2 regions of the Paenarthrobacter sp. UW852 genome follow, and region 2 is predicted to be linked to the other one. Evidence: predicted binding sites of a transcription regulator. Region 2 holds the regulator's gene; the other holds the start of a gene.
What was found. The regulator LexA, encoded in region 2, represses DNA repair genes until DNA is damaged. The targets are predictions, from matches to a motif close to TCGAACANNTGTTCGA.
Positions count from the first base shown of each region.

Region 1: a site for LexA is predicted at 1,098-1,113, ahead of NEK97_RS17030 (LexA family transcriptional regulator). Genes of this name have one in related genera too.

Region 1 covers NZ_JAMSGY010000011.1:874-16,410, forward strand. Annotated here, with positions in the region: gene NEK97_RS17020 (hypothetical protein) at 1-317, opposite strand, end outside; gene NEK97_RS17025 (hypothetical protein) at 314-724, opposite strand; gene NEK97_RS17030 (LexA family transcriptional regulator) at 1,127-1,582, shown strand; gene NEK97_RS17035 (Y-family DNA polymerase) at 1,598-2,902, shown strand; gene NEK97_RS17040 (hypothetical protein) at 2,973-3,263, opposite strand; gene NEK97_RS17045 (hypothetical protein) at 3,379-3,852, opposite strand; gene NEK97_RS17050 (hypothetical protein) at 4,061-4,216, shown strand; gene NEK97_RS17055 (hypothetical protein) at 4,363-4,497, shown strand; gene NEK97_RS17060 (hypothetical protein) at 4,648-5,148, shown strand; gene NEK97_RS17065 (hypothetical protein) at 5,255-5,692, shown strand; gene NEK97_RS17070 (hypothetical protein) at 5,879-6,694, opposite strand; gene NEK97_RS17075 (homing endonuclease associated repeat-containing protein) at 7,141-7,689, shown strand; gene NEK97_RS17080 (hypothetical protein) at 7,763-8,074, shown strand; gene NEK97_RS17085 (hypothetical protein) at 8,161-8,448, shown strand; gene NEK97_RS17090 (hypothetical protein) at 8,649-8,969, shown strand; gene NEK97_RS17095 (hypothetical protein) at 8,969-9,208, shown strand; gene NEK97_RS17100 (hypothetical protein) at 9,228-9,491, shown strand; gene NEK97_RS17105 (single-stranded DNA-binding protein) at 9,724-10,215, shown strand; gene NEK97_RS17110 (hypothetical protein) at 10,391-10,654, shown strand; gene NEK97_RS17115 (hypothetical protein) at 10,651-10,881, shown strand; gene NEK97_RS17120 (hypothetical protein) at 11,101-11,238, shown strand; gene NEK97_RS17125 (hypothetical protein) at 11,266-11,679, shown strand; tRNA gene NEK97_RS17130 (tRNA-OTHER) at 11,746-11,891, shown strand; gene NEK97_RS17135 (hypothetical protein) at 11,954-12,262, shown strand; gene NEK97_RS17140 (hypothetical protein) at 12,280-12,582, shown strand; gene NEK97_RS17145 (thermonuclease family protein) at 12,748-13,395, shown strand; gene NEK97_RS17150 (hypothetical protein) at 13,433-13,771, shown strand; gene NEK97_RS17155 (hypothetical protein) at 13,913-14,506, shown strand; gene NEK97_RS17160 (hypothetical protein) at 14,568-14,789, opposite strand; gene NEK97_RS17165 (hypothetical protein) at 14,861-15,280, shown strand; gene NEK97_RS17170 (hypothetical protein) at 15,501-15,537, shown strand, end outside.
Region 2 covers NZ_JAMSGY010000012.1:42,441-57,977, forward strand. Annotated here, with positions in the region: gene NEK97_RS17925 (MFS transporter) at 1-152, opposite strand, end outside; gene NEK97_RS17930 (SseB family protein) at 204-1,115, opposite strand; gene priA (bifunctional 1-(5-phosphoribosyl)-5-((5-phosphoribosylamino)methylideneamino)imidazole-4-carboxamide isomerase/phosphoribosylanthranilate isomerase PriA) at 1,115-1,858, opposite strand; gene NEK97_RS17940 (hypothetical protein) at 1,888-2,046, opposite strand; gene hisH (imidazole glycerol phosphate synthase subunit HisH) at 2,047-2,796, opposite strand; gene hisB (imidazoleglycerol-phosphate dehydratase HisB) at 2,793-3,419, opposite strand; gene NEK97_RS17955 (histidinol-phosphate transaminase) at 3,466-4,584, opposite strand; gene NEK97_RS17960 (LysM peptidoglycan-binding domain-containing protein) at 4,664-5,023, opposite strand; gene lexA (transcriptional repressor LexA) at 5,374-6,117, shown strand; gene NEK97_RS17970 (ATP-dependent DNA helicase) at 6,143-8,203, opposite strand; gene hflX (GTPase HflX) at 8,196-9,758, opposite strand; gene NEK97_RS17980 (class I SAM-dependent methyltransferase) at 10,254-10,868, shown strand; gene dapF (diaminopimelate epimerase) at 10,849-11,817, opposite strand; gene miaA (tRNA (adenosine(37)-N6)-dimethylallyltransferase MiaA) at 11,859-12,770, opposite strand; gene miaB (tRNA (N6-isopentenyl adenosine(37)-C2)-methylthiotransferase MiaB) at 12,787-14,316, opposite strand; gene NEK97_RS18000 (regulatory protein RecX) at 14,316-14,789, opposite strand; gene recA (recombinase RecA) at 14,848-15,537, opposite strand, start outside.

The DNA.
Region 1 (15,537 bases), on a different contig from region 2:
GCGTCTGAGTCGTCGTGCACCTGCGGCGTCGCTGCTGTGTCCACGGCGACGGCGTCGTTCTGGGCCGGGGGAGTGGCGCTGCCCGCTCCCGAGCCTCCCCGCTGGCCAGCACCGGTGTCCCGGTCGAGGTCCTCGGCGCTCTGCTGCGGGGCCTCATCCTTCTCCGGCGCGTCCTGCTCCGGCTCCGCCGGCTGTGCCCGTTCCTGGGCCCGCTTCAGGCCCTCGCTCCCGCCGGTCCGGTACGCATCGAGGAAGGACGTGTCGACGTCCATCAGCTCGTCGGTGGACGGCATGATCTCGTTCAGCCCCTGGCTCACGTCAGCTCCCCGTTCTCCTCGTCCAGCAGATAGTTGTCGCCCCTGGTCAGCCCGAGCAGGGAATCGAAGCCCATGGTCACGACCCGCTCGAGGTTGGCGTTGTTCGTCGAAAGCGCCTTGAGCTCGTCGACGACCTGGTTGATGCGTGCGGTGAGCAGATCAGGGATGTCGAAGTCGAGATTCTCGCGCCGGATCTTCTCGGCGATCGCCTCGGCGTAGTACTCGTTGGCGGAGGGGTAGCCGCGCCGCTGCGCCCAGTACTCCGCCCGCTGCTTCTCGTCCGAGGACAGGCGGGTAAAGACCCGCTCCCTGCGGTCGCTGCCGTTCGGGTCGGTGCTCGGTCCACCGGACCTGGTCGCAGCCCGCGCAGCGGGAGGCGCAGCCTTCGGCTCGTCGACGACGGTCATGTCTCACCTCTCCTGTCATATTCGACTGATGTACGAGTCCATTCTAACGTCATTCAATTATCTGTCACGAATGACTGCGCAATGACTTGTGACAGACCTTTGCGGAGAGGTCGGGCAGAGAGGTAGAGTCGTCTGCGTCACCCGGTCAGCGCCTGATCGCGTGTCCCGGGCGGCCTCGGTTCCTCGACCCCAAGGCCGGGGCCGCTGAACGTTGGTTCGCACCTCCCGTTCGTGCGAAAAAGAGAAGGCCCCGACGCGCATGAAGCGCACCGGGGCCTTTATTCCTGCCTGCAGTCCCAGAGCCCAGGCCAGTCCGGTCCGCCCGGCATTTGCTCCACGTTGCGTGCCGTTCCCGCCCGGGCGTACGATTCCATCGAACATATGTTCGAAAAGGAAGTGGACATGCAGGCCTCGCAGCCAGAACCGTTGGCGCTCGACGAGCCGCTGATACTCCCGTTTGCGCCGGAAGCCGTCGCCTGCGGCTTCCCCAGCCCTGCAGAGGGATATTGGTCCGGGGACCTTGATCTTGTCCAGCACCTGGTCCGGGACCCAACCTGCACATTCGTCTGGCGTGCAGCCGGCCATTCCATGACCGGAGCCGGAATCAATGACGGCGACCTGCTGCTCGTGGACCGGGGGATCGATCCCGTTCCGGGCAAGATCGTGATCGCCGTCGTTGACGGCGAATACACCGTCAAGCGGCTGGACGTCGTCCAGGGACGTACCGTTCTCGTGGCAGAGAACCTCGACTATGCGGACATCGTTCTCCACGAACACACGGAGATGTCAGTCTGGGGCGTGGTCACATGGATTCTGTCTCCTGCGAAAATCAAACGTGGTGTCAGACCCCGCCTATAGTCTCCAGCCGTGGCAATGACGACTCTCACCCCAGCACCCGATCAAATCGCTCTCGTAGACTGCGTCTCCTTTTACGCCAACGCGGAGCGTGTCTTCGACCCCACGCTGCATGACCGGCCGACCCTTGTCCTCTCGAACAATGACGGCTGTGTGGTTGCCGCGTGCCCGCTGGTGAAGGAACTCGATCCTGACATCATGGGCAAGCCGTGGTTCAAGATCCGCGGCTGGTGCCAGGCCAAGGGCGTCGAAGCCAGGTCATCGAACTATGAGCTCTATGGCTCGCTGAGTGCACGGGTTGCCACCATTCTGGGCCGCTTCAGTGCGTGGCAGGAAGTGTATTCGATCGACGAAAGCTGGCTGAAGCTGCGGGGCGCTCCTGAAGAACTCGAATCACGAGGACAAGAGATCCGACGGACTGTCCTCCAGCTGACCGGCATTCCTGTCCGCGTCGCGATCGGTCCCACGAAGACCCTCGCCAAGGTAGCGGCTCTCGGCATCAAGAAAAACCCCGCTTTCAATGGAGTTCTCGATCTCCGGCGGTTTTCGGAGGAGCAGCTTGACCGGATCCTTGACTCCCTCCATGTGACTGACCTCTGGGGCGTCGCCGGGCGTAACGGCAAGCGCCTGGCTGCGCTCGGCATCCACACGGCCAGAGAACTGCGCGACGCTGATGCCAAATGGCTCCGTAAACGGTTCTCCGTCGTCATGGAAAGAACCATCCTGGAGCTGCGCGGGCAAAAATGCATCGAGCTGGAGACCCAGCCGCCGGCTGCCAAGGACCAGCTGATCTATTCCAGGAGCTTTTCGCGCAAGCTTACGGACCCTGACGAGATGCATCAGGTTCTGTCGATCTACGCCCAGCGGGTCTCAGCACGTCTTCGGGCCCAGGGGTCCGTCGCCGGCGTGCTCTCGGTGTGGGCTTCGACCGGCTGGGCCGACGAAGGAACCGTCCCGCATTCAGCCCACCGGGCTGTTCCGCTGGCCATGCCGACCGATGACCCGATCGCGCTTACGAAAGCTGCCAGTGCGATCCTGCCTGATCTGTTTCCGACCGCCGGTATCCGCTACGCCCGTGCGGGAGTTGTGCTCACGGGACTGCGCGCGGGTGACGGCGTTCAGTTCTTACCTGTGTTCCAATCCGAATTCGAAGATCGGGGAGTAGGGAAGGTACTTGACGAGATCACGAGAAAGCTCGGCGCGCAGGCTGTGGGTGTGGGCCTGGGCGGCATGAAGACCCCGCCGGCATGGGAGATGAAGCGCGCCATGCTCTCGAAGCGCTGCACGACCCACTGGGACGAGCTGCCGGTCGCTGTGGCATAGCGGGGTAAGGGAAACGCAGGACCTCAACAGCACCCGCGCCGGCAGCAAACTCGAGCAGCGACCTGCCACATTAAAGCGCGGCTTCGAGTTCCTCCGAGGAATACCCGAACATGTAATCCTCATCCTTACCGTGTGAGGCCCAGATCTGAGCTGCATCGTAAACACTCAGCGCCTCGCTGGCGTCATCGTCATCGTCATCGTCATCGTCATCTAGACCGTAGCGACACTCAAGGCAGTACATCTCGGAGTAAACAAACTTTTTCACCAGGGGCGTCCCACAGTTGGGGCACGGGGGCGTTTCACCCTCGTAGACATCGATCTCGTCCCAGCTTTTTTCCTTCTTCGCAAGGAAATCAAACATACCCAAAGGCCCTACCGTCCCAATACGTCCCGCCGAAGCCGTTTCTGATATGAGATAAACCGCTGACGACAAGCACAACCGCAATCTTCGACACGGTCAGTATCGCATGCGCCTGTTAGGTACTACCTCCACGCGAGTAAGGCGATACCTGGACGAACTTTGTCTCGGTGCCGCCGGGACCGTAGTGCTGCACGCGCTGGTGCCCGCTGACATTATGCTCGGTCGGAGACTTTCTGCTGGCCTCCTCGCCGATGCCCTCGAAAGCCGCCTCCGTGAACTCAGGGATTTTCTCCCAGACCGCCGCGCTGACCTGCTTGAATGCTTCGGGCGACCTCAGTGTCAACAACGTGACCGCGCCAGCAGCCGCAAGAGCGCCAACGGCGAGACCTGTCTTGAAAGCCGGATGCTCCTTGATCCGCTGCCAGCGGGTCGGGCCCTGGCTCATATCCTGCTCGCAGGCTCCGGCGGCCTCAGGGTTGCGCACTTCACTGGGCTCAGACTGGACTGACTTGTCCTTGGGCTGCCGAAGACGTGACGGATTGAGCGGCTGCGCCCGATCGAACGGGCCTTCTTGATCATGATCGGGCACTCGGGCAGTCTATCCTTTACCGGCAATCCCAGTCTCACTCCGGTCCGATTCAAGTTGCCGACCGTAGTCCGACACCTTTGATGGCGCGCCGATCAGAGACTCTCATTTCACAGCTTAGGCAGGCTACTCACTGCGCATGCTGTTACTTGACAACTTTCTCTTCTCCAACGGACAGAGGACGGCCGGGCAGGGCTCTATGCTCAGAGCTATGGAGGTTGAATTGACCATTGAAGATGCCCAGGACGAAATGATGCGCGTCAGCGCGACAGGCCCCGATTATGACACCACCCTGGCCGCGGCGAAGGCCAAAATCCCGGAAGGATCCCGAATGATCATCATTCGCGTTCCGGACCGTGAGGTGTAACCGCTTCAGTATGCTCCTCCGCCCGGATACCCAGCTGGTTTCACCTGGCCCCTTCCCAGCAAGGTCCTGGTCCGGCCTGAAGCAAGCAGTCCGGCATCAGGAAGCACCAGCCATACAACCAAGACAGCGCCCGTCAAGGTTGGTCATTGCCAGGTCTGGCCACACCAGCAACGGCCCTCTTCGTGTTCCTGGATGACCTGGACCCGTTCCTCGCCGAGCAGAATGATGTCTTCGTAGCTGAGCATGCCTCCAGTGCAGCATCGGTTGCCGACTGCCGGTAGAGGAGTCCTGGCGTATGTGGAAAACCGCAGGGACGATCAAGCTCGTTCCGGCGGGCCGAGCCGCCTCGATTCGGTGCCCTTCAAGCTCCGTCCGAACGGGGCCTATCATGAGGGAGGGGGACACCTATTGGCCGCTTGTCGGGACAGGTCATGGCACCACACAACGCGAATAGGCGGGACAACCGCACCCCTGGAACTGCAACATTGCGCCCCGGGCACCGCATCAGGGAAATACGCCAGGACCTCCATGACCGACACCCTGCCCGAGCCCGCTACCAGGTCATTGCTGCGCAGCATTCGGTCGCCGGCGGGGCACCCCTTGTGCCCCCGGCCTCGGATGAATACCAGATCCGTCTCTACACGCGGTCCCGCAGCGGAGACGTAAGGGTGCGACTCGCCGCGGTCAGGGAGGCCATAGCAACCTCGCCATATGTCTGGGAGGACCTCGCCGACGATGGCGTGCGGGAATGGGTGGAGCCTTCGATTGAGGACGACGCACTGTTGGCGGCTGCAGTGGTGTCTCTGGGAACTTTGAGCGCCGAGGAACGCCCATATTTGGGGAAGTTTGTGGTCGAGGAGATCTACGAGATTCTGACAAGTGCAGAAGCGGAATACTGGCACCGGGCCGTATCAGGCCGCCGCCGGCACTGACCGAATCAGCCTGGTTCCGAGATCCTAAGCTCTCAGAGCGGACCAAACATTGTTCTTGAACCTATGAAGCATGGGCCTCTCGGCTGAACTCTGCAAGAATCACGGCATGGTCGACCGCACTGCGTCCGATGAGCACTACGTGCTTGACCTCTGCGATGGCGTGCTCGGCATGAGCAGCTGTCGCCAAGCGACGTTCGATTGGCTCCGCGGCGACCCGTCCCCTTTGCGACCCCTCGGCACCAAGCTACCGGTGGACGGCTTTTGGTCCGATCTCAAGCTCGTCGTCGAGTTCCAGGAGGAGCAGCATTCGAAGCCGTCGCCGTTCTTCGATCGGCGGCAGACCGTCTCTGGTGTCGGTCGCGGCGAGCAACGTCGCCTCTACGACGAACGCAAGCGCCTTCTTATCCCCGAACATGGATTGAAGCTCGTTGTGATCGAGAAGTCCGCGTTCATCGTCAAGTCGAAGCGGATCCGGCGCGACCCGACGACGGACATTGCCGTGGTGCGCGCGCACCTCGGCAATGCGCAGTCAAAACGGCTCTAGTGCCGACGTCGCCATCGAATTGCTGTGACGCAGACTCCGCTCTGGAATGTTGCCATCTGGGGCTTGCTATGACTTCAGCAGCCTTGTGAACAGGAAAAGAAGAACCGGTGCGAGTATGCACCGGTTCTTCTTTTTGATCGGTAGAAGCCAATCAACGGCAGGACAAAAACCCGCGATGGATGAGCCTCAGACCTTTGCGCTGGCCGTGCAGTCCACGAGTGCCGAGGTGAAGTCCTTCGACTTCCAGATCTTCTTGTCCTCGTCCTTCGGCAGGAAGTCCGAGATCGATCCGGTCCCTATTGGTGCGCCGCCGGCGAGGAAGCGCAGCGTCTCCTGCGAGAACCCTGCCTGGAAGACGACGCCCGCCAGGCAAGCGCCCGAGGCTGCGTAGGTCTTCTTCTGATCCTCGTTCAGCGCATAGGAGGAGAACGTCGAAACGAGCCCCGCGGTCAGCTGCGAGGAGGAGTTGATGCTCGTGCCCTGCGGCACCGGGAACTTTGGCGTGAGATCCGGCTGCCGGGCCTGGGGGAGCTCCTGTCCCTGCTTCGGCGGCACGTAGACCTGATCCTTGCCGTCCTTGCTGGTCGTGGCACCCGGAGCCGGGGTCGGCGGGATCACCGCGTCGACGCAAGCGTCGAACTTGTCGCGCAGCTCGGGGGAGAGCATGATCGCGGCGTCCATCGCGCTGACCTCGCCCAGGCCATTTGCCACCGCGGCGATGTCGTCGCTGCCCTTGCCCACGATGTAGGCCTGCGCGGCGTCCGAGAGCTTCTTGTCCTGGACGGCGCGGACCAGGCACGCGCCGCCGTCGATGCTCTTGGCCCCGGTGCCCTGGAAGACGAGCCGGTCCAGCGCCTTGCCGAGGTCCTCGCTGGTCACCTTCGCCGCGCTGGTGCTCGGGCTCGGAGACGGCTGCGCCGTCTCTGAGCCGGCGGAGCATCCGGCGAGCAGGCTGCCCAGCACCGCCAGTGCGGCGGCGGACAAGGCCGCCTTCCTCGTCATCGGAATCTTCATCGCCATGGTCTCTCCTGTCGGGTCGATGTCTGCGCCGGATGGCACAGAGCCCGCATCCGACTGGTCTTCCAGTACATCTTATACGATAGGCCAATCGAATGATCTATCGGATGATGCGCGAAGAGTGACACAAACGACGGCTGACAGAAGTTCTGCGCCAGGCCCTGGCGATGCCTGGTATCGCCAGGGGGCAGCTGGGCTGGGAGGGATCAACGGAGTTGATCCGGACGGGTGCTCGACGCGTCCCGAGCGCGTCACCCGGTCCCTGGGTGGGCCGGGTCGGGACGGCATGCCGCGCCCGGACGACGCCGACCCGAGAGAGGGACTGCCAATGACCCGGACGACTGTGCCGACGGACCTGATGCCGCGCTGCCAGATCGCGGACCCGCCAGGTGCAGGAGCACCTGGCGTGCCAGCACCACGAGAGCGGCGGCGTGCAGTGCGAGAACCCTGATCCGCACACGGACGATCACTGGATCTCGGAGCACACAATTTCCCACGCGCTGGCCGGAAACGGCTACGCCTGCACGGCATTCGACCCCGCAGAGCCGACCCGAGCCTTCCAAGGGCCTGTCCAGACCTACACCGAACAGCAGATGGTCGACGCGCTCCTGCGCTGCGCCGCGGACCGGGACAGCCTCCCGCGCAACGACTACATCCGCCGCAGACACGACGACGAACCATCCGCGCCGCTGCTGGAGCGCCGGTTCGGCTCCTGGAATGCAGCCCTGGAGAGAGCGGGCCTGAACACCACCGAGCAGCCGCTGCACTTCCAGGGCGCGACCACGAAGTGGACCGAGGAGATGATCCTCGACGCCCTGCGCGAGTGCTGGATCAAGACCGGCTCCGTCGCCGTGCTCGCCTACGAGGCCTGGCGCACCGGCGGCACCGACGGCATCTGCCGGACCCATGTCCCGCCGGCAGCCACCATCCGGTTCCGGATGGGCAGCTGGTCGCGGGCCACGCAGCTCGCCGTGGGCTGAGCCGGCGGCCCTGGCGTGGGTGGCTGCCATCCCGCTCATCCCACTGACCGCACACAGACTGAAGGACTCCATCATGACGATCGCCCGCCCCCTCCATGACGTCATCGACGACGCACCGCCGTCGGACGCCATCGCACAGCAGATCCAACTGCAGGCCGCCGCTGCGCTCCTGCCCGAACAGGAGTGGTGCGGCGGCTGCACCCCCGGGGACGATCCGGTGCCCGACGTCGAGGGCGGCATCCCTGGCATGCCGCAGGACGTCGTCCTGCGCATGACGGAGCCGCTGCCGCTGCCCGCGGACTGGAAGGCCGCCTGGGGCCCGGCCCCGCTCTACGACATCGCGTACCTCGCCTGTGGGCACACCGTTACCCGCCGGGCCTCCTGACCCGGGGCAGGGATGCAGCGACGCAGCGCAGCTGCGCCGGGGGACTCATCGACTGAACCATCGACCAGTGAAGGAGCGTCCCGCTCATGCCCCTGACACCACTGCAGAGCTGGGCCCTCATTGTGCTCCTCGCCGTCTTTGTGCTCGGGCTTATCTGGCTCTACGCCGAGGCCGAGGCTGCGCTCCGGCGCAGACATACAGACAAGGCGGCGGCACAGCAGCCGCAGGCCGAGGAGGCAGACAGCTCACTCGTTCCCATTCCTGTACCTACCGCCCGCCCGACCCTTCGTCTCATCCAGGGGCAGGGCCAGGGCCCCGCGAGGTCCCGTCGCGGTCCCGCCGAGGTCTACGACTGGGCCCGCCGGGGAATCTAAAGAGACCCCTTCCGGCCCCTGGCCTCCTGCGGGCTGGGTCAAGACTTCATGCGGCCCACCGCCGCACCACGAACAGCCCCAGGGCCGTCGCGAGAAGCGCCGGACACACCGTCCCTGCCGCAGCCCGGCAACGAAGCCACGGCGGCCCGGGGTCAACAACCATTCACCTGCCCGTGCAGGCATCGAAAGCGAGAAGAACAATGGACCAGACCATCGCACCGCCCCTCATCAAGCACAGCGTCGCCGTCGACTTCGGCGTCATCGAGCTCACGGGCACCCTTCAGCACGCCGACGCCCAGCGCAGCCTCGTACTCCTGACCGAGGAGGCCCCCGAGCGCATCTCGGTGAACCTCGAGGCATATGGCCTCGTAGCCGGCCAGGGGCGAGTGTTCATCAAGGACTGGTCGGAACACGCTGGCCTGGCCGAGCGCCTGCAGGAGGCGGGGCTCGTGCACATCATGCGCTCCGTGACCGTCGGCCCGTTCGCCTCTACCGCCCACGAAGTCGAGGTGACGCTCTGATGGCCGCGGACACCCATGCGCTGAGCATCCTGAAGCTGAGCACCGGCCACCTCGAGAAGATCGAACAGCTCCAGGGACGGATGCTCGCCCTCGGCGAGGAACGGCTGGAGGTCGCGCGCCGCCAGCTCGAGGCCCAGGACACGCAGAACATCCTCGCCTGGCTGCAGCTGCAGCAGGCCCAGGGGCATACACCCGACCCGACGCTCGTGGACCTGGTCCGCCGGCGGTTGCGAATCTGAAGCAGACAGGAGAAACGCCATGGACAACATCATCGAGAGCGCCGGAGTCCTCATCGCCACTCTTGCCTTCATGATCTGCCTCGCGTGGCTGGGCTGGTTGCTGTTCCGGCGACGGTTCCCGAACCGGGACGGGCAGATCGCGTACCTGGAGGAGGACTACCGGCGGGCCTGCGAGAGCGGAGACGTGGCCGCGGCCGATCAGATCGAGGCTGAACTCTGGGATCTGGGGGCAGCACCGGGCTGGCCTGGGGCCGGGCGTACCGGGTTCGATCAGCGCAGCTGATGCGGGACCCGTGATGCAAGGGCATCTGGGATCAACGCAGTTGATCCGGAAGGAGCACTGAGGAGCGCTCGATCAGCACAGCTGATCCGAGTCTTCATTCGAAAGATCATCGTCTGATCAGCACAGCTGATCCGGATGGGGGTCTGAGAGACAACCGAACACTTCAACTCACCATCGCGCGCGGAGCAGGGACACTGCCCGCGCGTTTCGTGCACAACGAGGAGAAACACTCATGTCGAACCCCCGCAACTCCGCCACCGTCATCGGCCGCCTGACCAAGGACCCGGTCGTCTTCAACAACCAGGACGGCTCCAAGAAGGTCGCGTTCACCCTGATGGCCGACCACAACTACACCGACAGCCAGGGCAACCGCGGCGCTGACGCTGTGCCGGTCGAGGCTTTCGTGCGCGCGACCACCAACGGCATCGGCCCGTTCGCGAGCATCCACAAGGGTGACCTCGTGGCCGTGAACCTCAAGCTGCGCCAGGACCGCTACACCAAGAACGGCGTCGAGGTCTTCGAGCTCAAGGCAGTCGTCGAGGACATCACGTTCCTCGAGCCCCGCTCGGTGACCCAGGCCCGCGTGAACGAGCGCGTCGCTGCCGCCGAGGCGCAGAACCAGGCCCTGCAGACCCAGCCGGCTCCGGCTCCCGTCGCAGCCGCTGCCGCACCGCAGCCGGCCGTCGCCAGCGCCGTCCACAGCGAGGAGCTGCCCTTCTCCTGAGAAGCGCGGCCCGCACCAAGCACAACCCACAACTGAATAACAACCGAATAGGCGGGTCACGCACGCCGACAGTCCCCGTCCGAGGAGCCTCGCGCTGCTCGGACGGGGATCTGCTTTCGCTGGCCGCCGCCCTGCCCTGCCCCCAACGTCATCAGCCAAGAGAAGGAGTTCCGCCATGCAGATCGTCGCCGACGCGAACGTCGAGGCCACCGATCACGACCAGGCCCTGCACGCAGGGCTCACCGCCGTCGTCGGCTCGGTGATCACCGACCACCCCGGACCGGATGTCGAGGCCATGGTCGACGACGTCGTCACTGCCGTCATCCAGAAGCTGCGCCTTCACGCCAGCCAGGTCTTAGTCGCCGATCACGGCGGCACCCGCCCCGTGGAGCGCTTCCGCACCGTCACCGGGCGGATGGACCTGGAGGACCCGGAATGAGCCTGGTCCAGCAGCTCGAGCCCGCCGCCGAGGTCCAGCCGGCTGCCGGGCTTCCCGGGGCGGCGCGGATCCTCGCCGAGGCATATCCCCAGATCATCGACTTCGACCCCAGTGGGATGACGATCGAAGAAGTGCACTACTTCCTCGGTGAGTCGGTTGCCGTCGCCTTCTTCCAGTTCCTGGTCCTCACCAAGCGGTGCAAGGCCGCCGTCGGGATCCGGCGCTGAGAGCTTCCGTGCAGAGCGGTTCGATCCCTCCATGGGTCCGGCCCCACCAGCGCCCCGCGCGCCCTGCCCTGCCCTCCCGGCAGCAGCGGCGTGGCGGGGCGCTGTCTTTTCGTTCAGGTTTCGTTCCTGGCCGGGCGTGGAGGGGATCGGCACAGCCGATCCGGATCTGACGACGAAGGACAACGTCCCCGTCCTGCCACACTTCACTGGAGGTCCGCCATGTCTGGTCTCAGCTGCCCCAACGATGGCGCGCCGATGGAGTCCGACGCCCCCGCCACGGCCCGCGAACGGGCCGGCCGGAGCGGTTGCGCCTGCACCCACACCTGCCCGGAGTGCGGCTACTCCGCGATCCGCTAATCACCGCCCATCGACCGAGGAGGGGCCATGTCGACCTCCGTGCAGCACCGTCATCACCGCAACCACGACCACACCCTCACCGGCTTCCTGTCCGCCGTCGCCGCGGTCTGCCAGGAGCTGAACGCCGCCGACGACGCCCACGAGCTCGAGCGCCACGTCGGCTGGGTCTCGCACTCGTGCGAGCCGGACTACCAGGTGCTCGTCGAGCTGATCGGCCCCGCGCCGGGCCTCGCCCTGCAGCTGGTCATCGACCTGGACATCGACTCGACGGTCGCCTCCGCGCAGATCGTCGGCACGGCCGATGACGAGTCGTTCACGACGGACGTCGAGGTCGGAGTCCGGTTCCTGTCCCATCTCGTCGAGCACCACCTCGCGCCAGCGGCCAGGCCGTGCGACGGCTGCACGGCTCCGGGCTCCCTGCGGGCACCGACCTGGAAGTGAGTGGCGAACGGCTCCTCGTCCCTTTCCTCACAACCCCTCGCCGGCTCCTTCCCGGAACCGGCCCACGGCGCTCTAGCTCAGCGGCAGAGCACTCGGCGTTCTGACTGCCCGCGGTTCGATTCCGCATCAATCCCTGGTCGGGCAGACCCAGGCTACAGGCCCGTTGCAGGGCGACGCACGAGAGGTCACGGGTTCGATCCCCGTGAGCACCACAGACCCAGGGTCGTACAGACCCGCGCGATCCATCAGCTGCACCAGCCAGGAGGGCACTGCCATGACCGACACCATCACCCCCGCCTTCCTCGACATCGTCAAAGACGGCGGTCCTGCGGTCCAGGAGGCTCTGTTGCGCTCGACCGAGCGCCACCGCATCCTCGGCGGCAAGAGCGCCCGGATGCTACGCCGGGGCGACCGGGTCGCGCTGCGCGACCTGAACCCTGATCTGGATGGCGGCACAGCCGTCGTCGAGCAGGTGCGGCCCTCGGTGGGCAGCACTGTCCACATCCTCACCGTCGGCGGTGAGGCCCACCTCGTCCGCGGCTCGCGCCTCGTGCTCGTCGCCCGCGGACCGGAACAACCCTGACCAGCAAGGAAACCGCCATGTACACCGGACCCATCAGCAACGGCATGCTGCTCGGCATGACGCACAAGGGACGCAGCGCATTGATCCGCGAGCTCAGCCCGGACGTGCGCCGCAAGCTCGCACACATCGCCTCGCTCGGTGCCGAACAGGAGACCAGGAAAGCCGCCGAGCACTTCGACGCTGGCCGGCGCGTCTGGGCCGGTAACAGGCTCGACCACGCCCAGTCACTGAGCCGGCTCGCTGCTGAACTCACGGGCGAGCCCGACGGCGTCTTCATCGTCGAACCCATCGACTCCGGATCCGTCGCGGCAGGCAACTGATCTCTCTCACAGGACCCCCGGCACCGAGCGCATCGCTCAGGGCCGGGGGTCCTGTCTTTCTCTTTCCGGAACAGCCAGCACAGCTGGCTCGGGCGTGCCCGTGGAGAAGCACGCCTGCCACCCCGGCCAGAGCGACCGACGACTACTCCAGCAAGGAACCCCACCATGAAGCGCACCCCCTCCGGATCTGTCTTCGCCGGCCTCATCGCCGCCGTGCTCTGTATCGTCACGCTGACCGGCTGCGAGGACCTGCCGAAGGCCCCCGGCGTCCCGGGTACGCCGTCCACCAGCACTGCGGCAGCCCAGGACCCGGGACAGGTGTCCTCTGGCAAACCGGCGAGCGTGGAGACCAAAGTCATCCGTGTCATCGACGGCGACACCGTCGCCGTGCTGCCGGTGGCCGGCCTGCTCGAGGCGACCGACAAGCATCTCGGGATCCCCGAGCACACAGTCAGGCTCCTGGGCATCGACGCGCCCGAAATGAACTATCACAAGGATGCCGAGCCCGAGTGCGGCGCTAGGGCCGCCACTGATCATCTTGGCGGCATCCTGCCGCAGGGCATGCCAGTGACCATCGAGTTCGACCCCGGGGCAGACAGAACTGACCGTTATGGCCGTTCTCTCGCCTACGTCATCACACCGGCCCACAACGACGCCGCGCGACAGCAGGTCACCGACGGCTACGCCATGCCCTGGTTCCCCAAGGGCGAGCCGGAGCCCCAGCGGATCCCCGAGTACCGCACGGCGGCTGACAACGCCGTGGCACTGCATGCCGGTGCGCACTCACAGTGCTCCTCCATCGGCCGCGGCTGAGCTGCTGCACTTACAGACTACGAACCAGGAGAACCACATGCCCATCCCTACAGCACCCTCTGAGCTGGACGAACTCCAGGTCGGCGACAAGGTCCTCGTCAAGAGGGTCCTCGACCACCCCGCCTGGATGAAGCAGGTCCCGTGCGATCCCCGCAATGGCTCCACCACGAAGTACGTCCGCGACCCGCAGCTCGTGGAGGAGCTGGGGGTGAGCAGCGTGATGGACCGCCGGGCGGTACCCGCGATCGCAGCTGCCGGCAACTGGCCGGGACGTGAGGCGCACACGCTGGTCCGCCTGCCCAACGGCTTCTGGTACGACTGCGCCACCGGCCTGCAGGACGGGTCCGGATCCACGCGCATCGAACGCATGCACTGAGCCTGAAAAGAGCCCGGCACGGGGGAGAGCCCCTGGTGCCGGGCTCGTCTCTTTCCTGGCGGCTCGTCAGATCGGCACAGCCGATCCGGATCTGGACTCGAAGGAGACACCCGCTCCTTCCCGACCAGAAGGAGCAGCACGATGAGCAACGACGACCACAAGTGCAGCCTGGCCCAGCTGGAGCGGGCGCTCGAGGTGCTCGACGGAAAGCTGAAGCGCCTGGGGCTGAACGCCCCGGTGCAGATCCGTGCGATCGGCGGCTTCGCGCTCATGAAGTACGGCATCCGTGCTGCGGACCGGGCATTCACCGTCGACATCGACAGCGTCACCGGCGATTTCGCGCCAGAGGTCATGGCGGCAATCCATGAGGTGGCCGACGAAATGAACCTGGAGCGCGACTGGATCAACAACGACAACGTGATGGACGGTGACGACGCTGAGCTCGTGGCTTCGATATACCAGGCGCGCTGGATCGACGACGACACAGCGTACGAGTGCATCAGACTTCAGGTGGCCAGTGTCTCCACGCTGACCCGCGCCAAGATCATCGCCGCGGACACCGCGGAGTTCTCCGGCCGTGCACAGGACCTGCCGGATCTCCTGGAATTGCTCCGATTCCAGGGCATCACCACCGCTGCCCGGTTCGATGCTGCTTACCCGGATCCCTACGACGAATACCCCGCCGCCCGCGAGGCCGTGCACGAGCACTTCGCTGCGGACAGGACGTTCGCCTGAAGAAGACCCCACCGTCAGAGCGCGTGCTCCGGCGGTGGGGTCTATTTTTTGTGTCCGTGGTTTACTGCTGGCCGGAATCTTCGGAGTTACCTCCGTCGTCGATGTCCTTCAGCCGCTGTTCCAGCCGGGTTGCGTGGGCCTCTTTGACTTTCCGGTAAACCTTGACGCCACCTGCAATGACCAGACCTGCAGCCGCCAAGACCCCCGCGGCGATCAGGTCCTCTGTACGGGCATCCTGCTTGCCTGCGTGGTAGCCCTTGCCATAGACCGCGCTTCCCGCCACGAATCTCTCCCTTTGTTGAATTTTGAACTCCGCCGAAAGCCTATCCCAGGGTGCGTGGAGGGGTTGTGCCGATGCTGCGGATCATCCGCGCTTTGCCGGCGCGGGGTTGGAACCTTCTTGTTGTTCTTCTTCATCTTCGATTCTCAGGTGCAGCCAGTGGTGGTGACAGCGGAGCTGTCACGGAGGAGTCATCGACGAAGGACGGCCTGCAGTGCAACGCCGTGCCCCACAGGATTCCGAGGAGAACCGCCATGAGCACCATCGCCGCACCCATGCAGGACGCGCTGCCATTCGACTTCGGCTCTGATGTGCTGGTCGTCAGCGCGCCCGTCTACGACGAGCAGGCCCGCCGGGCCGACCGCGAGCTGTGCCAGGGCTACGTCATCGCATGGTGCGGCACGGCGTTCACGGCGGACGGCACACGGGCAGAACGCGCCGAGACCACCTTCGCGGACTTCCAAGCGGCCGCCCGCCGTCTGGCAGAGGGCTGAGGAACCAGCGCAGCTGATTCAGGTCCGGCATCGAACAAACGACTTCATCAAACAGGAGGGGATCACCGAGTCCGCTGCCACCACTTCCGAGCCCGACCTCGACGCTGAAGCTCAACGCGTTGCAACCGTCCACCGGCTCGCCACGAGCAAGGCCTTCTACCCGGAGCTGCGGCGTGCCGAGGCTCAGGCCCGGGTCCAGCTCGCCGCCGCCGTCATAGCAATGGACGAGGTCGAGGACCGCATCGCCGCCGGCGAGA
Region 2 (15,537 bases):
GCCGCGGCATATCCCTGCCCCAGGGTCAGGACAATGTGCAACGTCAGGAGCACGCCGGCCGCCGAATGCGGGATACGGGCAATCATGCCCACCACCAACAGGCGCCGGACAGGGCGGATGGACAGCATCTCTTTGTAGAGAGCGAAATTCACTGGCAAATCCTCTTGTTCCCCCGGGGCAGCCCGGAGGGACCGGTACTGCCGTTAGTGCCGCCCAGGCTCCTGTGCTGCACGCTGCAATTTCACTTCAATGGAGTCAACACTTTCGGCAAAGGTTTCCATCCGCGCCCACGCTTCATGCAAGCCACCAACAAGCGCCTGGACATCCGCGGCACCGAGTCCGTCCTCGAGGTAGAGCACCACCTGGAGTTCCGGGCCAGGACCTCCGCCGGCAACCGTGCTGCCATCCGCCGTCAGCGTGGACACACCGCCGCCGGGCCGTGTCTCAAGTCGGCGCACGGCCGGAAATTCCAGGGCCGCTGAAGCGAGAGCAGACTCCAGTTGATCATCAAGGTATGACGGCGTCCAGTCCCGCTGCTGGGCCAAAGCCCACATAGCCGGCCGCCGCACAACGAACGTGTACTCGGAACCGGGATCCAGCACCAACAGTTGGGCATCTTCCGAAACTGCGGACAGGGCCGCCCGCGCCGCATAGACAGCCACCGGACGGGCTTCAGAATGCCACGCCTCCAAAGCCGCCGCAGACGTGAAGACGGGCATCGCTGTTCTACCATCAGGGGCCTTGAGTGTGATCAATGCCATATCGGCCTGCTTGTCCGCATGCAGGCCGTCGACGCCGTCCGCCTCCTCGGCGAGTTGCGCGACAACCGGGACAAAGACCCTGGCAGTGGCAAGAGCATCCACGACGCCGGCCTCAGTCCCGGTACCGGCGATGAGTGCAGCGATGGCCGCGGTGTAGCCGGGATCAGCCGTACCGTCGTCGTCCTCGAAGTTGTGGATCCTGGCGTCGTCCCCGCTGAGGCTCCGACCAGCCCACGGGCGTCCCGCCGAATCAGTTGCTCCCCCGGCACCCTTCAAAGCGGCGGCGATGTGTCCTGGGAGCTGACGCCCTCCGTGGCCTTGTTCTTCGTGCTGGTGTCCAGCTTCGTGCGGCATTAGCGTCGACCGGCGACGTCCAGGGCCTCAGGCAACGTAAAGGCACCGGCATACAGGGCTTTGCCCACGATTGCGCCTTCGACGCCCAGCGGCACGAGTTCCCGCAGGACCCGGAGATCTTCGAGGCTTGAGATGCCGCCCGAGGCCACCACAGGCTTGCCCGTCTTCTCGACCATCTGGCGCAGCAACTCCACATTGGGACCCTGCAGCGTTCCGTCCTTGGTGACATCGGTGACCACGTAACGGGCGCACCCGGCGTCCTCGAGGCGTGCAAGGACCTCCCAGAGGTCGCCGCCTTCCTTGGTCCAGCCACGACCAGCCAGGGTGGTGCCGCGGACATCAAGTCCGACGGCGATTTGGTCGCCGAAGCGCTCAATGGCCCGACGGGTCCAGTCCGGGTTCTCCAGCGCGGCGGTGCCGAGGTTTACCCGTGCCACGCCCAGTTCCAGCGCCCGCTCCAACGACTCGTCATCCCGCAGGCCGCCGGACAACTCCACTTTGACGTTGAGCTGCGAGACGACCTCACTGATGAGCGCGGCGTTGTTCCCCCGGCCGAAGGCTGCGTCCAGGTCCACCATGTGCACCCACTCGGCGCCTGCGTCCTGCCAGTTCAAGGCAGCTTCGAGCGGTGTTCCATAGCTGGTTTCCGAACCCGCTTCACCCTGTAGGAGGCGAACCGCCTGGCCATCGACGATATCGACGGCGGGAAGGAGTTCCAGAACGGACTGGGTGGAGGTGGTCATGAGTGTCCTTGAAATCGTGGGGGCGCGGATTAGTTACCGGGCAGCGTCAGGAGGTAGGCGGCCAGCAGGGACATCCCTGCCAGCACGTAGAAAGAAACTGAAACCCAAGTGGGCTTCTTTTGCTGATGGAAGGAAATTCCGCCCCCCACCAGCACGCCGGCGAGGCCCATGAGGACAACCGACCACATCTAGGCGGCACCGCTTTCAGGGGTTTCCGCTGTTGACGCAGGCCTGCGCAGGCCATCCACCCAGTTGCGGAGGAGCCGGGCTCCGGCGTCACCGGACTTTTCGGGGTGGAATTGGGTAGCGCAGAGGGGCCCGTTCTCCACGGCGGCGATGAAGCGCGCGCCGTGCTCGGACCACGTCACCATGGGAGGCGCCATGCGAGGCTGGACGACGTCGAAGTTCCATTCCTGGACGCCGTAGGAGTGCACGAAGTAGAAGCGCTCCTGCTCGACTCCGGCGAAGAGCTTGGAGCCCTCCGGGACGTCCACGGTGTTCCACCCCATGTGCGGCACAACGGCTGCGGGGAGCAACTCCACCTTGCCGGGCCATTCGGCCATGCCTTCGGACTCCGTACCGTGTTCGACACCTGCCTCGAAGAGGACCTGCAGTCCAACGCAGATAGCGAGCACGGGCCTGCCGCCAGCCACCCGGCGGCCGATCATGCGGATGGCGTCGACGGCCTTGAGTTCCTTCATGACAGTCTCGTAAGCACCGACGCCGGGAACAACCAGGCCGTCGGCGTTGAGAACGTCCTCGGGCTTGGCACTCAACAACACGTGGGCACCGGCACGTTCCAGCGCGCGGACCGCCGAACGGACGTTGCCGGAGCCGTAGTCCAGCACCGTTACGGTGGGCTTGCCTTCCGGTGAGGACGGCTTGATGACGGCCACGGTATCGGTAACCGCACCGTCCTTGAGGACCTGGCTGCTCATAGCGCTCCCTTTGTTGAGGGGATTCCCTCGACCCTCGGGTCTGATTCAACTGCGGCACGAAGGGCCCGTGCGAACGCCTTGAACTGGGCTTCCACGATGTGGTGCGGGTCGCGCCCCGCGAGCACCCGCATGTGCAGGCAGATACCCGCGTGCAGGGTAATGGCTTCAAAAACGTGACGGGTCAGCGAGCCCGTGAAGTGTCCGCCAATGAGGTGGTATTCCTGGCCCGCAGGCTCACCGCCATGCACCAGGTAGGGCCGTCCCGAAACATCAACCACCGCGTGGGCGAGGGCTTCGTCCAAGGGAACGGTTGCCTCACCGAAGCGACGGATCCCGGCCTTGTTGCCCAGTGCTGTCCGGAGGACCTCGCCGAAGGTGATTGCCACATCCTCCACGGTGTGGTGGGCGTCGATGTGGGTATCACCCGTGGCCTTGACGGTCATGTCAATCAGCGAGTGCTTGCACAGGGCCGTCAGCATGTGGTCGTAGAAGGGAACCGAGGTGCTGATGTCCGAGACACCGGATCCGTCCAGGTTGATCTCCACCAGGACGGAAGATTCGCTGGTGGTGCGCTCCATGCGCGCGGTGCGGGCAGCGGACGGCGTGGCGCCGGTTTCGCTCATTGGGACGTCCTTATACACGGAGGATTGGTTGGGTCTATTGACAAGTTTAGGCGGGCTGTGAAGCTTGGCCGTCCAAAAGGGCTTCCAGTGCGACCAGGAAGGCCGTGGTTTCCGGTTCGGTACCGGCTGTGACCCGCAAGTGGCCCGGGATCCCGACGTCGCGGATCAGCACTCCTGCATCGAGCAACCCCTGCCATACGGCGTGCGGGTCCTCCAGACCGCCGAAGAAAACATAATTGGAGTCCGATGCGGCAGGCTTGAGCCCCATCCGCAGCAACTCTGTGACAATGCGGTCGCGCTGGACTTTGATGTCCTCGACATCGGCCATCAGCGCTTCCCTGTGGCTCAGCGCAGCGAGGGCGGTTGCCTGGGTAATCGCCGAGAGGTGGTACGGAAGCCGGACCAGCCTGATCGCGTCCGTAACCTCCGGGGCAGCGGCCATGTAACCCAGCCGGGCGCCGGCCAAGGCAAAAGCCTTGCTCATGGTGCGCGAGACGATCAGCCGTTCCCGTCCTGGCAGCAGAGTCAGGGCGCTGGGCGTGTTGTCGTGCGCAAACTCGTGGTAGGCCTCGTCAACGATTACGATCGCCTGGCTCGCTTCGCCGGCTTCGTAGACCGCCTCAACGACGTCCAGCTCGAGCCCCGTCCCGGTGGGGTTGTTGGGAGAACACAGGAAAACGATGTTGGCGCCGGTCTCCCGGACCTGGTCAGCGGCCGATTGCGCGTCCAGTCCGTAGTCGTCGGCCCGGACTCCCCGGACATATTCCGTGTCCGTGCCGCTGGCGAGAAGCGGGTACATGGAATACGTGGGAGGAAAACCCAACGCCTTGCGACCAGGACCACCAAATGCCTGGAGTATCTGCTGGAGGACCTCGTTCGATCCATTGGCCGCCCAGATGTTGTCACGGGAAAGACCATGACCCAAGTACTCGGCCAGCGATTCGCGGAGCTCAGTGAACTCGCGGTCGGGGTAGCGGTTCAAACCAGTGGCAGCAGCGGCGACAGCCTCCGTAATGGCGGCCTGCACATCGGCCGGGACGCCATGGGTGTTCTCGTTGACGTTCAGCAAAATGGGGACATCAAGCTGCGGTGCGCCGTAGGGGCTCAGTCCACGCAGGTTGGTCCGGAGGGGAAGTCGGTCAAGTCGCTCAAGCTGCTCACTCACCCAGTCAGTTTAAGGGGCCGCTGCGACCGCCAACTAACTGTGACGCCGGGCCACTCCCGTTTCGCACAGGGTCCGGCACTTAGTTGGCGGGCACGAAGAGCTGCTGACCGGGCTGGATGCGGCCGCCACGAAGGTCATTGAGCTGGATGATTTCCGTGATGACATCCCTGGGATCCCGCTCAGGAGCTGCCGCGCCTGCAATACCCCACAGGGACTGGCCCGGCTGGACAGTGACTGTAACGGCGACTGGTGGTCGAAGCTGAGATTGCGAGTCGGAGGCCTTTGCGGGTGCGGTGATGAAACCGGCAAGGCTCAGCAGCGCAGCCACCAGCAACATAGCGGGGATGCCGAAGAACACAATCCGCCCCCGACGGGTCAGGCGCAGGCGAGCGGGAGCCTGGGTGGTGCGGAAATCAGCGAACGTAGTGATTGCGGACATGAGCTGAGCCCTTCTGAGCTATTGCCAATGAGCCGGATGCCCGGCGCCTGGCTGCCAATTCTTGGTGTTCTCCTGTGCCGGCCCTTGCTTGTTCGAACACTTTCTTCGAACATCGGGGCTAAGCGTCAGGTTTATAGAACACATATTCGAACCTTGCTATGACATTTTTAGCACTTATCAACGAACGCTGTCGAGACTCGCTAGAACAAATGTTTGATAAACGCCGGTGGCTGCCCTACGTTTGAGTGAAGAAACAGCACTGTTTCAGTGGAACAGGAGGGTCTGACATTTTTGCGGGCCCGACATCCCCGGACACACACCGGGGACGGAACGGAAAGGCATTGGCGAACATGGCAGCGAAAGCCACGGGCGGCGCGGTACCCCTGCGGAGCCAACAGCCTCAAAAGAGCCCCAAGAGCCTGACCGTCCGTCAGAAGAAGATCCTGGAGACCATCCAGAGGTCCGTGAATGACAACGGATACCCGCCCAGCATGCGTGAGATCGGTGACACTGTCGGCCTTGCCAGCCTCTCCAGCGTCACCCACCAGCTGTCCCAATTGGAAAAGCTCGGGTACCTCCGCCGCGATCCGAAGCGTCCCCGGGCCATGGAAGTCCTGATGCCCTTGACCCTGGACGGCGGTCCTATCCCCGGCGTCGAAGCACCCACGGCGCTTCGCAGCACGGGCGGACTCGCTGTGACGGAACTGGCCAGCGCCAGCGATACAGCGATGGTTCCGCTGGTGGGCCGCATCGCCGCCGGTGGTCCCATCCTGGCCGACCAGACCGTGGAGGACGTACTCCCCCTCCCGCGGCAACTCGTAGGGCATGGCGAGCTGTTCATGCTCAAGGTCGCCGGAGATTCCATGATTGACGCGGCCATCTGCGACGGGGACTGGGTAGTGGTGCGACGCCAGAACGACGCCATCAACGGAGACATCGTCGCCGCACTCCTGGACGACGAAGCAACCGTGAAAACCTTCCGGCAGCGCGACGGACATACGTGGCTGCTCCCCCAGAACACCCAGTACGAGCCCATCCTTGGCGACCAAGCCACCATCATGGGCAAAGTCGTCTCTGTGCTGCGCTCCCTCTAGCCCTCACTCGGGTCCTGAGGAGCCCCTAGGAGGCCTTTGCCGACCCCAGCCGCTCCAGGACACCTCGGACTACTTTGCGGTCGGTTGTGGCCCAGAATGGCGGCAGGGCAGCCCGAAGGAACCCGCCGTAGCGTTCTGTGGAGAGTCTGGAGTCCAGTACGGCCACCACACCCTTGTCACCGGTTGATCGGATCAGGCGTCCAGCTCCCTGGGCCAACCGGATGGCCGCGTGGGTGGCCGACACGGCCATGAATCCGTTTCCGCCGGACTGCGCGACCGCCCGTGAACGGGCGGTCATCAGGGGGTCGTCCGGACGTGGGAAGGGAATTCGGTCTATGACCACCAGTCGGCAGGAGCCGCCAGGAACGTCCACCCCCTGCCACAGGGACATGGTGCCGAACAGGCAGGTGTCCGGCTCGTCCGCGAACTGCTTGACCAGCGCAGCCATGGTGGACTCACCCTGGCAAAGGATGTCGACGTCAAGGCGGAGCCGCATGGCATCGGCCGCCTCCTCGGCCGCCCGCCGTGAGGAGAACAGGCAGAGCGCTCCCCCACCCGAGGCCCTGATCAGGTCTTCCAACTCGTCAAGGGCTTCCGGCGATGTACCCCGACCAGGCTTGGGCAGGTGCTTGGCCACATAGAGCACACCCTGCTTGGGGTAGTCGAAAGGCGACCCCACATCGATGCCCGTCCAGCTCGGGGCGCCGTCACCGATCAGGCCCAAGCCACCGGCTGCCGGTTCAAAAGCCGCGCCTATGGCCAGCGTGGCGGAGGTGAGGACCACCGTGTGGCCGGCAAAAAGGCCTTCACGCAAACGGCCTGCGACGCTCAGCGGCGCAATGTTAATGAGGGCGGGTGCTGTTTCATCAGGCTGAGAGTAGCCCTGCTGGGGGTCGAAGTTGCTGTTTCGCGAGAACCACACCACTTCCCTGTTCTCCTTGGCGGCGAGCAGGCGTTCGCACAATTCCAGGATGAGCATGAGCCGTGAGCGCGCCAGTTGCCGACCGCCGTCGACCGCGTTTGAAGAGTCCGTCTTCGAATCCGAGAGGGCCGCGCGTGTGGCGTCCCGCAACTGGTCAAGGCAGTCGAGCTGTTCGTCGTTAAGACCGTTGGGCAACAAGCCGTTGGGCACGCCTGCGATGGCCATATCCAACCGGTCGGCCGCAGCGTTGAGGGCATCCACCGTGATGGCCGTGTGCTTGCGCGCACTGGACGCTGCGGCATGGACCATGGCGACGGACAGCTGGCCGGATACGGCTCCGGTGACTCGGTCCTGCAGTTCGTGGGCTTCGTCAACGACCACGACGTCGTACTCGGGGAGCACGGCCAATCCCTCAAAGGCACTCACGGCCAGCATCGCGTGATTGGTGACGACGACATCGGCCTCAGCCGCGCGGGACCGCGCGAGTTCGCTGAAGCATTCCTCAGCCAACGGGCATTTCTGCGCGCCGAGACACTCCATGGACGTGACCGAAACCTGCCGCCACGCACGGTCGGTGACTCCGGGCATGAGTTCGTCGCGATCACCGGTGGATGTCTTCTCGGCCCACTCGCGAAGCCGGACCACTTCCTTGCCGAGCTGCGACTGCGGCCCGCCCATGGAGGCAGCGAAGTGCGGAACACTGGTGTCCTCACCCAGGGAGAACAGTTGCCCTTCGGAGGGCTCCTCGCTGGGGAAGCCGCCCTCGAGTTTCTGCCGGCAGACATAGTTTGCCCGGCCCTTCACCAATGCCACGTTGACGGGGCGTTCAAGGGCGGGATTAATGCTCTCCAACAGCCGCGGAAGGTCGCGGCCGACAATCTGGGTCTGCAGTGCCAAGGTGGCGGTGGACACGAGAGTTGGTTTATTGCTGTCCATCGAATGTGCGATCAACGGAATCAGGTACGCCAACGACTTACCTGTTCCGGTCCCCGCCTGGACCAGCAGATGCTCCCCGGTCTCGATTGCCCGGGCAACGTGTTTGGCCATCTCGTGCTGACCGGCACGGCTTTGTCCGCCCATGCCGGCAACAGCCCGGTCCAACAATTCGAGGGTGGCCTGTTCGCCCACCGACTCGACGGCGTCCGCCGCCACCTTCTCAACCATTGCTGACGAATGACTCCAGTTCGGCTGCCAGTCCTTCGCGGACCATGACAACCACGCGCGTCCCGGATTCCTCGTGGTCAAGGCTCAGGATTTCCGAGTCGGAGCTGTGCAGCTTGCTGATCATGTCTCCGCGGTCGTAGGGAATCAACAGCTCAAGGCGTACCCCCGGCCGTGGAATGGACCGGCTGATATCCTCCAGCAGTTCCGCGATGCCCTGGCCCGTGCGCGTTGAAACCACCGCATGGCGGGGCTCCTTTTGCTTCAGTCGCTCAACGACGAAGGGATCGGCGACATCGACCTTGTTCAGGACAATGATTTCCGGGACCTTCCGGGCATCGACTTCCGTGAACACGGACCGCACTGCGGCGATCTGTCCCTCGGGATCCGGGTGCGAAGCGTCGACGACATGCAGGATCAAGTCCGCATCCGCCACTTCCTCCAGCGTGGACCTGAAGGCTTCGATCAGCTGGGTGGGCAGCGAACGGACAAACCCCACGGTATCGGCAAGGGTGTATCCGATGCCGTCCGGGGTCTGGGCCTTGCGGACTGTGGGATCCAAGGTGGCGAACAAAGCGTTCTCCACCAGGACACCGGCGTCGGTCAGTCGGTTCAGCAGCGAGGACTTGCCTGCGTTGGTGTACCCGGCAATAGCGACGGACGGAACGGCATTACGACGGCGGTTGGCACGTTTGGTCTCGCGCGCCGGCTTCATCGCGGCGATTTCACGCCGCAGCTTGGCCATGCGCGTGCGGATTCGACGGCGGTCCAGTTCGATCTTGGTTTCACCAGGACCACGTGAACCCATGCCTGCTCCGGCACCACCCACCTGGCCACCTGCCTGGCGGGACATGGAATCGCCCCAACCACGAAGACGCGGGAGGAGGTATTCGAGCTGGGCCAACTCAACCTGGGCCTTGCCTTCGCGGCTCTTGGCGTGCTGGGCGAAGATGTCCAGGATCAGTGTGGTGCGGTCCACCACCTTGACCTTGACGATGTCTTCGAGTCCGCGTCGCTGCGAGGGTGCCAGTTCGGTGTCGACCACCACGGTGTCGGCACCCGTGGCTGCCACGATGTCCTTCAGCTCCTGGGCCTTACCTGATCCCAGGAATGTCCCGGGGTCCGGCTTGGTACGGCGCTGGACCAAACCATCCAGAACCTCCGAGCCGGCGGTCTCGGCCAAAGCAGCCAGCTCGCGCAGCGAATTCTCTGCGTCTGCGAGCGTTCCCTCGGTCCACAGGCCGGCAAGGACGACGCGCTCAAGGCGCAACTGCCGGTATTCGACCTCGGTGACGTCTTCGAGTTCCGTGGAAAGCCCGGCCGTGCGACGCAGGGCCCGGCGTTCAGCCAGATCTTCCTGGTCGCCGTCGTAAATGCTGTGTTCCTGGTCCAGCGTCGAGATCGCCTGCGCCTTGCCGAACACGCTGTTGGCATCGTTGTCGTTGGATGCCTGCGCAGGTACATCCTTGGAAAGAATCCGGTCGATGACGGCCTGGATTTGTTCAGGACTCATGTCCTGGGCGTCGGAATCGGATCCGGAGTGCTTCTGGGTGGTCATGGTCTCCTTAGACTGTTCGGCTATTCCAGAATAGTGCTGTTTGCTGTTTGATGGGGCGCTATTCGCGCTGGGCTGACGGGCTTGGGCCAAAGGGGCCTCCTGTGGGCTGTGCGGCCGTGCCTCCAGGGCAGGGAAGGCCGCTGCGATTCAAACGAAATAGGGTTCGCGCGGAGGTCCGGGGCAACCAAGGAAATTTACATCCGTTCTTCCTGCCAACCGTCGTCAACGGTTACGCCAGGGCACTGGATGGTGTGATCTTCTTCAGTGTCAGTCAGCTACGCCATGCAGTGGCTGACTTTGCCAGGTGGGACCTGCCGGGCGGAAAGGCCGTGCGTTTGGCTCGGGGCCAAGCGGGCCTGCATCGCGGGCGGTGCCGGGTTTCGGCAGACTACTCAAAGATCAAGAACATGACTTCCACTTTAGCAGCCACTGTCAATCCATCAGCGGGATGGGGCAGTTTCCCATGTCGCCGTCGGCCCACTAATCTGGCAAATTATGGAGTCTGCACACTATTTCACTGCCCAGCCAGCTGGACCCTTCACCCGCAAACCACTCACGGTGGAGCTCGCCGGCGCTACCCGCCACCTGCAGACCTCCTCGGGTATCTTCAGCCCCGACGGTGTGGACAAGGGCACGGCGATCCTCTTCTCGGAAGTTCCGCCCCCGGCACCGCAGGGCAACCTGCTGGATGTCGGTTGCGGATGGGGTCCCATAGCCTTGACCCTCGGATTGAAGGCTCCCCATGCACGGGTTTACGCCGTGGACGTCAATGAGCGATGCGTGACGCTGACCAACGAGAATGCTGCGGCGCTTGGCCTGGACAACGTGAAGGCCAGCCTGCCAGACCAAGTGGATCCCGACCTGGAGTTCGACACGATTTGGTCGAACCCGCCCATCCGGATCGGCAAGGCGGAACTTCACACGCTGCTCTTGACGTGGCTCCCGCGCCTGGCACCGGGTGGCAACGCCTGGTTGGTGGTCCAGAAAAACCTGGGGTCGGACTCGCTCCAACGCTGGCTTGCCGATGAACTGGACAGCACCTTCACGGTGTCCCGCGAAAGCACGTCCAAGTCCTTCAGGATCATCAGGGTCAGGAAAGCGTCCCAGTAGCTACGATCACGGCGGGACCGCTGAGCTCAACGTGCTCACGGCCGCCGGCACCCGGGAAGAACTTCACACCCACGACGCCGCCCGGTACCTTGACGTGCCAGTCGTTCGGGGCCGTGCTGCCGGCCCAGTGACGGATCGCCACCGCTGCGGCGCAGGCGCCCGTGCCGCATGACTGCGTCTCCCCCACGCCACGTTCGTGGACACGCATGGTGATGGTTCCCACACCGTCTTCAACCAGCGGTTCGGCGGGAACGACGAATTCGACGTTGGTTCCGTTGGCAGGTTTGGGATCCACGACAGGAGGCTTGAACAGCTGGGTCGCCGTCAGCTCGCTGAGCTCCGCCAGTGCGACCACCGTGTGGGGGTTTCCCATACTGACTGAGAGGCCCGGCCGGGCGACTTCGAGGCCGTCCGCGCTGACCAGGGCATCCATGGCTTTGCTGGTGGCTTCCTTGGGGAAAATGAATTCCCAAGGCCCCATGTCCACGGCATAACCCGTGGCGGTGCGCACGATCTTCTTGACGCCGCCACGGGTGCCAATGGTCAAAGTCTCGCCCGGGCCCAGTTCCACCAGCTTTTCGGCTATGAGGAAATGGACGAAGACCCGAACGCCGTTGCCGCACATCTCCGACAGGGAACCGTCACCGTTGCGGTAGTCCATGAACCACTCGGCGGCAGGGTCCTGTTCAAGCAGGGCGCGGCCTTCGGGAAGGAACCTCGAGGGCACCGCACGGATCAGGCCATCTCCCCCAACGCCGAGGTGCCGGTCGCATAGCTGGGCGACCTGCTCCGGGGTGATCTCGTGGGCGTCGCCTGGGTCCGCAATAAGGACGAAGTCGTTACCTGTTCCGTGGCCCTTGGAAAACGCCAGCCCGGACAGGCTGGCAGCGGTTACGGAAGCGCCGGCAGCAGCGGGCTGCTCGGCGGAAAGGGAAGCGGTTTCGTCCATGGCACTAGGCTACCTGCCACGGCTCACCGGTCCGAAATTCGTCAGGCCGCAGCTGCTGCCTTGGCCACTAGCTCGGGGTCTTGCCAGTCGAACCACGTGATCCGCGGATCCGCCCGGAACCACGTCAACTGACGCCGGGCGAACTGCCGCGTAGCAACGATGGTCTCCTCAGCGGCAGCGGGGACGTCAGCCTCGCCGTCGAGCACTTTGAGGAATTGGGCGTATCCCAAGGCCCGGGAGGCAGTCTTGCCGTTCCTCAAACCGGCGGCATCGAGGCGCTCCACTTCTTCCTGCAGTCCGGCTGCAACCATCCGATGCACCCTTTGGGCGAGCCGTTCCCGGAGGACCTCACGGTCCACCGACAGGCCAATTTGTACAGCGGGCTGGAAATACTCACGCTGAGGCATGAAGGAGCTGAAAGGACGGCCCGTTATCCGGTGGACCTCAAGTGCCCGGATCACGCGGCGGGCATCCCCTAACCGCGCTGCAGACACGGGATCGACTTCTTCCAGCCTGGTCCGCAGCGGCGCCAACCCTCGTGCTTCGCACTCCTGCTCGAGTTCCTTCCGAACCGATGGATCGGTCCCCGGGAATTCCAGTACGTCCAGCGCCGCCCGGACGTAGAGCCCGGAACCTCCCACGAGGATGGCACGCTTGCCACGGGAATGGATCTCCTGGATGGCGGCGCGACACTCCGCCTGGAAGTCCGCGACACTGGCCTCCTCGGTGACATCCATGGTGTCAAGAAGGTGATGGGGAACGCCTTTGCGTTCTTCCACGGTGATCTTGGCCGTGCCTATGTCCATGCCACGATAGAACTGCAGGGCATCTGCGTTGATCACTTCACCGCCCAAGGCCAACGCAAGATTGACCCCGAGATCCGATTTGCCGGAGCCGGTGGGGCCAACGACGGCGATGACGGGAGGCTGCGGTTCAGGGCCGGAGGTGGACACGTCGCGTTGCCCGGCGCTAGGAGCGGCGCACGGGCAGCGACGGCATGCCCAGCGATACGCCGCCCTTGCCGGGAGCTGCCCCGGGTGCGGGAACGCCGCAGGAATCTGCCTGTGCCCTGTCCCAGGCATCCCCCGCACGGGACCTGCGCAGCACGTAGTCCTCCGTGGTGGCAGGATCCGCCACAAGGTGGAATGCTGCGGCTTCGGTGATGGTCACTGTGACGAAATCACCGGGACGCGGGGTTTCAGCACCTGCTGGGACAGAGAAGTGGACCAGCCGCTGATCCTTGGAACGACCAGACAAACGATGCGTTTCCTCAGCTTTGCGACCGGACTGCGCCGTCACCAGGATTTCGACCTGACGGCCGAGTTGGCTTGCGTTCTCTTCTGCCGCAATACGGTCCTGAAGGGCGGTGAGGCGTTCGAACCGTTCCTGGACAACCGCCTTGGGGAGCTGGTCCGGCAAATCGGCAGCAGGTGTGCCGGGGCGCTTGGAGTACTGGAAGGTGAACGCGGACGAAAAGCGTGACTTTTCCACGACATCCAGCGTCGCCTGGAAGTCTTCTTCCGTTTCGCCGGGGAAGCCAACGATGATGTCGGTGGTGATCGCGGCGTTCGGGATGCGCTCCCTGACCTTGTCCAGGATTCCGAGGAATTTGCTGGAACGGTAGGAGCGGCGCATGTCCTTAAGAATCTTGTCCGAGCCGGATTGCAGCGGCATGTGCAGCTGCGGCATGACGTTAGGTGTCTCAGCCATTGCCTCAATGACGTCGTCGGTGAATGCAGCCGGATGGGGGCTAGTGAAACGGACGCGCTCCAGCCCTTCAATGTCACCGCAGGCCCTGAGCAGTTTGGAGAACGCCTGCCGGTCGCCGAACTCCACCCCGTACGAGTTCACATTCTGCCCAAGCAACGTCACTTCGACTGCGCCGTCGTCCACCAGCGCCTGGATCTCGGCGAGGATCTCTCCGGGACGGCGGTCCTTTTCCTTGCCCCTCAGCGAGGGAACGATGCAGAACGTACAGGTGTTGTTGCATCCGACAGAAATGGACACCCAGCCGGAGTACACCGAGTCCCTCTTGGTGGGGAGCGTTGACGGGAACACATCCAGCGATTCGAGGATCTCAAGCTGTGCCTCGTTGTTGTGACGAGCACGGTTGAGGAGGGCCGGAAGGGCGCCAACGTTGTGGGTGCCGAAAACGGCGTCCACCCATGGCGCCTTCTTCACGATGGTTTCGCGGTCCTTCTGGGCCAGGCAGCCACCAACAGCAATCTGCATTCCTGGGTGCGCTTCCTTGACCTGCCGCAGCTGGCCGAGGTTGCCGTAGAGCTTGTTATCGGCATTTTCCCGAACAGCGCAGGTGTTGAAAACCACGACGTCGGCGATGTCACCGTCAGCCGGTACGTAGCCCGCGTCCTCGAGGAGTCCGGCCATCCGCTCGGAATCGTGGACATTCATCTGGCAGCCAAAGGTCCGGACCTGGTAAGTCCGGGGCGCGGCCGAAGGATTGGCGGAAGCTGTTAGGGAAGGAATGGTCAAACTCACTACTCAAGGGTACCGGCTTCTGCCAGCACCTCACCTACGATCCTGAAGGCCAAGGAAGGCGCGTATCCCTTGCGTGCCAGCATCGAGGCAAGACGACGTGTGTACTTGTCCCGCTCCGCGCGATCAGCCAGGTCAATGCCAGGCCGCAGCTTGCGTTGAACGAGCTCACGCGCTGCCAGTTCCTCGTCCTGATCGCTGAGCTGGGAGAGCGCCTCTTCTGCGTCTTCCAGCTCAATGCCTTTGTCTGAAAGTTCGCGGCGAAGTGCGCCCTTGGCGAGCTTCTTGCTTTGCGACCGGCTGCGGACCCACATCCTGGCAAACTCGGCGTCGTCGATCAGCTGAACCTCTTCGAACCGGTCCAGGACAGCCTCGGCCACGTCCTCGGGGACATTCCGCTCGGCCAGTTTCCTGGATAGCTGCAACCGGCTCCGCGGCGCCATCGTCAATTGCCTCAGGACGATGGCACGCGCCACGGACTCGGGATCTGGTTCAGGATCAGCCGCAACTGAAGAGTCCGGGTCCGGACCTTTCCTAGCCGTCAACGGCCTTCAGCTTCGGCGAGTCTTCCTCCGGCTTGACACCTACGCCGAGCTTTTCCTTGATCAGGCGCTCCAGCTCCTGAGCCAGCTCAGGGTTGTCGCGCAGGAATCGACGCGAGTTCTCCATGCCCTGGCCAAGCTGGTCACCGTCATAGGTGAACCATGAGCCGGACTTCTTGATGATGCCGTGCTCGACACCCATGTCGATGATCCCGCCCTCGCGGGAAATGCCCTGGCCGTAGATGATGTCGAACTCGGCGATCTTGAACGGCGGAGCCATCTTGTTCTTGACGATCTTTGCCTTGGTGCGGTTACCCACGGAATCCGCACCTTCCTTCAGGGTTTGGATGCGCCGGACATCGATGCGCACAGAGGCGTAGAACTTCAGCGCCTTACCACCGGTGGTGGTTTCCGGGGAGCCGAAGAAGACACCGATCTTTTCACGCAACTGGTTGATGAAAATGGCGGTGGTCTTGGTCTGGCTCAAGCGGCCAGTGATCTTACGCAAGGCCTGGCTCATGAGGCGCGCCTGGAGGCCAACGTGGGAGTCACCCATTTCGCCTTCAATTTCGGCGCGCGGAACCAAAGCTGCAACGGAGTCGATGACGATGATGTCCAGCGAGCCGGAACCCACCAGCATGTCCATGATTTCCAGGGCCTGCTCGCCGGTGTCCGGCTGCGA